Regions from separate parts of the Streptomyces ferrugineus genome, predicted to be linked through region 3. Evidence: riboswitches for the same ligand, from Rfam matches in the RefSeq annotation. Region 3 holds a riboswitch; each other region holds the start of a gene.
What was found. Region 3 has a riboswitch for cobalamin ahead of IM697_RS13055 (cobalamin biosynthesis protein). Riboswitches for the same ligand answer to the same signal wherever they lie in the genome.

Region 1 (2,256 bases), 4.1 Mb from region 3:
CGTGCGGATGGACGGGTTCATCGCCTGCCCGCTGAGCAGCACGTACCGCTTCTTCCGCACGGCGGTCAGACTGCGGGTGGCGGGGTTGGTCTCCAGGAAGCGGATCTTGGCCCGGGCGCTCTCCGCGGTCTGCTGCCTGCGCGTCAGGTCGCCGATCACGATGACGTCGGGGTCACGGTCGGCGACGGTCTCCCAGCCGACCTGGGGCCACTCGTCGTGGGTGTCGGAGAAGGCGTTCCGCGCGCCGACCGCGCGGGTGATGGCACCGGGTGCGCCGCAGCAGCCGGCGAGGTAGGGCGACTGGGAGTTGGCGAACCAGTACATGAGGGAGACATCGGAGGCGTGCAGCCCGTCGGTGGCCTTGCGCACCCGCTGCTTCAGCTCCGCGACGAGCTTCTCGCCGCGCTCGTCGACGCCGAAGGCACGGGCCAGGTCACGGATCTCGCCGTACACGGCGTCGAGGGTGAGCGGCGCGCTGCGCGATCCGTCGCCGCCGCTGTCGTTGTCCTTGCCCGTGGAGCAGTCGGAGGGCGAGACGTACGTGGGCACGCCGAGCTTCTCGAACTGCTCGCGGGTGGCGACGCCGCCCTTGCCGAGGGTGGAGACGAACGAGGCGGTGACGAAGTCGGGTTCGGCGTCCAGGACCCTCTCGAAGGAGGGGTTGTCGTCGGCCAGCCGGGGCACGGCCGCGTTCGCCTTCTCCAGCCCCTTCATCACCGGGTCCGTCCAGGTCGCCGTGCCCGCCATACGGTCGGCGAGGCCGAGGGAGAGCAGGATCTCGGTGGTGCCCTGGTTGAGGGAGACGACGCGCTGCGGGGCCGACTTCAGGGTGACCTTGTGGCCGCAGTTGTCGATCGTGCGGGGATGGCCCGCGCCGGCGGGCCTCGCGGTGTCCGCGTCGGAGGCGCCGCCGCACGCGGTGAGCAGCAGGGCGGACGCAAGGACAAGTGTGGGAGTGCGGAGCACGGGCATGCCTCGGGTGTCGGGGCTCGTACGCGGAGCCTGGCCTACGGACGTCCTCCTCGCCGGGGTGGGCGCGGAGGTGCCAGCAGGTCTTCGGACTCGGGTTCGTCCGGTCGGGGCGCCTTCCCGGTCTCCCAGTGGCAGCGTGCCCCGCCCGTCCCCCTCACCGCTGCGCGTCAGTTCCGGATTCGCACCGGATTCCCTGGCCTCGGATGTGGCTCGACTGGCCTGATGAGGCTACCAAGTCCGCACGGCGTTCGGATCGTGCGATCGGTCACCGCACACGGCACGAACGTGCTGGTGTTCTGGTCGATCCGGATCTCGCGGCCCAGCCCGATGGCATACGTCTTTCCGGGCTCACCCCAGCCGCCGCGGTGCCGGGTGACCGCGCGGGCGCGGCGAACGCCTCGTAGACGTTCCACAGCGGGCAGGTGCGCCGGCCCGGGAGAAGTGGAACCCGGTCGCGGACTGTCGCTTGGACATGTTGCCGACCCTGTCGACCCGGACGAAGGAGAGGGGGACGCCGCGCAGACGCGGGCGCTGGAGGGTGCTCAGTCGCCACGCCGGAGGGCGCTCTGGTCGGCTTCGGGCTGTACTTCTTCCCCTGCGCGCAGCGCCAGATCGACGCGGGCCAGGGGCCGGGCTCAACGCGGGACTGCTGGGCCGTAGGACCGGCCGGGGGTTCCATGTGTACGGCCGCACCTGAACGGTAGGCTGGCCTGTGCAGCTGGTTCGCCCCGTCAGCCAGGCGGGACGTCGCAAGAGGGAACCCGGTGGGAATCCGGGACTGCCCCGCAGCGGTGAGCGGGAACGACCGCCGTCATACGCACTGGGTCCGACGTACCGGACTTGGGAAGCGACGGCCAGTAGGTGTCTCGTACGACGAGACGTGCCCGCGAGTCCGAAGACCTGCCAACTGCCCGCGCGCGAACCACTCGTGCGCGGACTCCCGGTGACCTCGAGGGCGGGTCGGCGTGCACAACCGAACGGGCGGCCGTGGACCGGGCCGTCGCCGTCCGGTTCTCCGGCACCCCTTCGCGCTCTCGTCCCGTCCCCGGGATCTCAGGGATTCATCTCGCGAAGGAGATCTCCGTGACCACCAGGACCGCGGCCTCGGCCGCACGGGCCACCGTGTACGGCTACCCCCGCCAGGGCCCGAACCGGGAGCTGAAGAAAGCCGTCGAGGGCTACTGGAAGGGCCGGGTCACCGCCGACACCCTCCACCGCACCGCCGCCGAACTGCGCCGCTCCACCTGGCGGCGGCTCGCCGAGGCCGGCGTCCACGAGGTGCCG
Region 2 (2,256 bases), 5.6 Mb from region 3:
ACGGCCGAGCAGGAGACCAAGGTCTCCAAGGTGGTCTCCCTGCTGGTGAAGGTGGGCGCGCTGGTCTTCGTGCTGGCGATGGACAAGACGGTCGCCATCAACTTCCAGCTCCTGGGCGGCATCTGGATCCTGCAGACCTTCCCGGCCCTGGTCGGCGGCCTGTTCACCCGCTGGTTCCACCGCTGGGCGCTGCTGGGCGGCTGGGCGGTCGGCATGATCTACGGCACGGTCGCGGCGTACGGGGTCGCCTCCCCGACCCAGAAGCACTTCGGCGGCTCCTCGGCGGAGATCCCCGGCATCGGTGAGATCGGCTACATCGGTCTGACGGCGTTCGTGCTGAACGTGGTGGTGACGGTGGTCCTGACCTTCGTCCTGAGGGCGGCGAAGGCCCCCGAGGGCGTCGACGAGACCAGGCCGGAGGACTACACGGCGGACGCGGGCGACCCGGGAGTGCAGGTGGAACTGCCCGCGGCGACCGCGGGATCGTCCCACTGAACACCTGACACCGACGGGCCGCCGGAGCGATCCGGCGGCCCGTCGTCGTGGGCGTCCGGCAGACGTCGACATCACTCTCCTCACCTACAAGTTGACGCTCTGAAACCGCCGCGACACAACATCTGGGGGTGGCGTGGCGGGCGAGCACAAGATGTATGCTCGTGCTCGCTGTCGCCGCAGGGGAATCCGGTGCGAATCCGGAACTGTCCCGCAACGGTGTACTTGTGCATGTCCGTTCCCAGAAACGCCGTGCACAGGAGTCAGTCCGAGGACCTGCCGACAGCGCGCCCGGCCACCCGGTCGGTGCGCCCTGACGTCCGGGCCTCGTGGAATGGGCCGGTGGACGCGACGCCGTGTGCGCTCGTGTGCTGCCCCCTGCCCTCCGCAAGGCCCCGTGCCGAGCGAGGGAGAGCCCCCACGTGACCATCGCGCCAGCCGATCCTGCTTCAGCAGCCCCCGTGGAAACCGACGGTCCCGGTGCCGCGCTGCTGCGGACCCTCACCGAGCTGACCGCCGACCTCCCCGACGCCGACGCCGGCCGGGTCGCCGCCGCCGCGCTGCGCGGCCGGTCCGCCCTCGCGGACGAGACGGAGCTGCGCGAGCTGGCCACCGAGGCGGCCGCCGGTCTCATCTCCGAGGACCCCGCCTACAGCAGGCTGGCCGCCCGGCTGCTGACCCTCTCCATCGCCGCCGAGGCCGCCTCGCAGGGCGTGACGTCCTTCACCGAGTCGGTCGCGGTCGGGCACCGGGAGGGCCTCATCGCCGACCGGACCGCCGAGTTCGCGCGCATCCACGCCGCCCGCCTCGACGCCCTCATCGACACGGCGGCCGACGACCGCTTCGGCTACTTCGGCCTGCGCACCCTGCACAGCCGGTACCTGCTCCGGCACCCGATCACGCGTCGGGTGATCGAGACGCCCCAGCACTTCATGCTGCGTGTGGCCGCCGGGCTCGCCGAGGACGACACCACCAGGTCGGTGGACGAAGTCGCCGCGCTCTACGGGCTCATGAGCCGCCTCGACTACCTCCCCTCCTCCCCCACCCTCTTCAACTCCGGCACCCGGCACCCCCAGATGTCGTCCTGCTACCTCCTGGACTCCCCCAAGGACGAGCTGGACTCCATCTACGACCGCTACCACCAGGTCGCCCGCCTGTCGAAGCACGCCGGCGGCATCGGCCTGTCGTACTCCCGCATCCGCTCCCGCGGTTCGCTGATCCGCGGCACCAACGGGCACTCCAACGGCATCGTCCCGTTCCTGAAGACCCTCGACGCCTCCGTCGCCGCCGTGAACCAGGGCGGCCGGCGCAAGGGCGCGGCCGCGGTCTACCTGGAGACCTGGCACTCCGACATCGAGGAGTTCCTGGAGCTGCGCGACAACACCGGTGAGGACGCCCGCCGTACGCACAACCTGAACCTCGCGCACTGGATCCCGGACGAGTTCATGCGCCGGGTCAACGCCGATGAGGTGTGGAGCCTGTTCTCCCCGTCCGACGTGCCCGAGCTGGTCGACCTGTGGGGCGAGGAGTTCGACGCGGCGTACCGCGAGGCGGAGGCCGCCGGGCTCGCGAAGAAGACCATCCCGGCCCGTGACCTCTACGGCCGCATGATGCGCACCCTCGCACAGACCGGCAACGGCTGGATGACGTTCAAGGACGCCGCCAACCGCACCGCCAACCAGACGGCCCTGCCGGGCCATGTCGTCCACTCCTCCAACCTCTGCACGGAGATCCTGGAGGTCACGGACGACGGGGAGACGGCGG
Region 3 (2,256 bases):
AGCCGAACGCCGAGCGCCCCCGCGAACGCGGCCTCGACGGGCCCGGCGTTGGGGCTCGGGTGCTGGGCGGCATCGGCACGCCAGGCCCGTACCGCTCCCCGGGGATCACCCCCGGCGACGGCGGCGAGCACGGCGGTCAGCCGCGCCCCCGGCCAGCCGGCCAGGTCGTCGAGCCGGGCCGAAGCCCAGCCGTACCGCCGGTACTTGGGCGACCTGTGCCCGACCATGGCGTCGAGCGTGTTCACCGCACGGAACCCGACAAGCCCCGGCACCCCGCCGACGGCCCCCCACACCAGCGCCCCCACCACCGCGTCGGAGGTGTTCTCGGCCACGGACTCCACGACCGCGCGCGCGATCCCGTCCGCGTCCAGCGCCTGCGGATCCCGCCCGCACAGATGCGGCAAGCGCGCCCGCGCCGCCTCGACGTCCCCCGCCTCCAGGGCCCGTCCGATGGCCCGCGCCTCCCGGGCGAGCGAGGTCCCGCCGACGACGGCCCAGGTGGCGGCGCCGGTCAGCGCGACGGAGGCGGCGGGAGACGTGCGTACGACACGCGCGGCGAGCGCCCCGGCGGCGACGGCGCCACCGGCGCACACGGCGGTGTGCGCCGCACCCCACGCGCGGTCGTCGCGCCACAACACCTTCTCCACGGCAGCGGCGGCCCGACCGAACGCGGCGACCGGATGCCCCCGGCGGGGATCGCCGAGCAGCAGATCGCCGAGGAGCCCGGCGGCGGCGCCGTACGCGAAAACGCGATCGGCTCGCATCGGGGTCAGCCGACCGTGAGGTCAGACGTGGGTCTGCTACTGCGTGTCGATCGGCAGGCGAGCATCGCGTTGTGTCCTCACTCAGGGTGTCCACGCCCTGGTTCGACGAGACCGGCGGCGAGAGTTCCTGGCTCCCGGGGCTTACTACCCCGGTGACAGTGGCGGGACCGCGCCGGATTCGCACCGGCTTCCTCTCCTGCCGCCGTACTTGGCTCCGGAAGTCCACCATGGGGTTGGAAGGGGCGTCAACTTGCCGTTGACCTGCGGTGGGGGAGTGTGCGAAGGCCCACACAGCAGTGAGGTGCGGGACGGTTGTCCGTCCCGCACCTCGGGTGCTTCAGGTGATGCGCGTGGTGTGGTTCAGGCCACGATCAGATAGATCCCATACGCCACCGCCGCCGCGCACGCCGCGAAGCACGCGTAGGCGCCGGTGACCGCGAGGGCGGCCGAACCGCCCTGCGCCGAGGCCCTCTCCTGGCGGGACAGGCCCGCGATGCCGAGGGTGAACAGGCCCACCAGGGCCACCGTGACCGTGAGGCTGACGCCGAAGACGGAGCCGAGGGCCGCCCAGTCGATCTTCATGGTTCTTCTTCCTGAGTGAGGGGGTACCGGGGCGGAGTCAGACCGTGGCCTGGGACGGCGCGGGCTCGGTGGACGACGAGGCCGGGACGGTGGCCGCCAGTTCCTCGGCCGCCGGGTGCGCGGGGGTCGCCGGGGGCGGGGTCACGGCGGCGATGGCGGTGGTGACCACACCGGGCGACTCCTCGGTCTCGTTGACGTTGGTGTGGTCGACGACCTCGCGGCGGGAGATCTTCCAGATCGCGGCGCTGGAGGCGACCAGGAAGACGGCGACCGCTGCCGTGCCCCAGTTGCCGAGGCCCGTCACGTACTCCGCGAGCGCGGCGACCAGGGCGGCGGCCGGGAGGGTCAGGCCCCAGGCGACGAACATCCGGGTGGCCGTGGACCAGCGGACGACGCCGCCCTTGCGGCCGAGGCCGGCACCCATCACCGAACCGGAGACGGAGTGCGTGGTGGACAGGGAGAAGCCGAGGTGGGAGGAGGCCAGGATGACCGTGGCGGCGCTGGTCTGGGCGGCGAAGCCCTGCTGCGGCTGGAGGTCGGTCAGACCCTTGCCCATCGTGCGGATGATGCGCCAGCCGCCGAGGTAGGTGCCGAGCGCGATGGCGATACCGGCGGAGAGGATGACCCACATGGGCGGGTCGGAGTCGGGGGCGACGGCGCCGCCGGCGACCAGGGCGAGGGTGATGACGCCCATCGTCTTCTGCGCGTCGTTCGTGCCGTGCGCGAGGGAGACCAGGCCGGCGGAGGCGATCTGGCCGGTGCGGTAGCCCTTGGCGGCGGCCTTGCCGTCGGCCTTCTTGCCGAAGGTGTACGTCAGGCGGGTGGCGAGCAGCGCGGCGAGGCCCGCGACCAGCGGGGCGGCGATCGCCGGGATCAGGACCTTGGTGACGAGTACGTCGCCGTGGACCGC

Region 1: another riboswitch for cobalamin. It lies ahead of IM697_RS31070 (ABC transporter substrate-binding protein); the one in region 3 lies ahead of IM697_RS13055 (cobalamin biosynthesis protein).
Region 2: another riboswitch for cobalamin. It lies ahead of IM697_RS37475 (ribonucleoside-diphosphate reductase subunit alpha); the one in region 3 lies ahead of IM697_RS13055 (cobalamin biosynthesis protein).

Annotation. Positions count from the first base shown of each region.
Region 1 covers NZ_CP063373.1:6,919,421-6,921,676, forward strand. Annotated here, with positions in the region: gene IM697_RS31070 (ABC transporter substrate-binding protein) at 1-972, opposite strand, end outside; cobalamin riboswitch at 1,031-1,220, opposite strand; partial or broken gene IM697_RS45770 (short-chain fatty acyl-CoA regulator family protein) at 1,203-1,521, opposite strand; cobalamin riboswitch at 1,675-1,894, shown strand; gene metE (5-methyltetrahydropteroyltriglutamate--homocysteine S-methyltransferase) at 2,056-2,256, shown strand, end outside.
Region 2 covers NZ_CP063373.1:8,429,970-8,432,225, forward strand. Annotated here, with positions in the region: gene mctP (monocarboxylate uptake permease MctP) at 1-495, shown strand, start outside; cobalamin riboswitch at 651-790, shown strand; gene IM697_RS37475 (ribonucleoside-diphosphate reductase subunit alpha) at 915-2,256, shown strand, end outside.
Region 3 covers NZ_CP063373.1:2,865,063-2,867,318, forward strand. Annotated here, with positions in the region: gene IM697_RS13055 (cobalamin biosynthesis protein) at 1-764, opposite strand, end outside; cobalamin riboswitch at 864-983, opposite strand; gene IM697_RS13060 (hypothetical protein) at 1,125-1,346, opposite strand; gene IM697_RS13065 (inorganic phosphate transporter) at 1,384-2,256, opposite strand, start outside.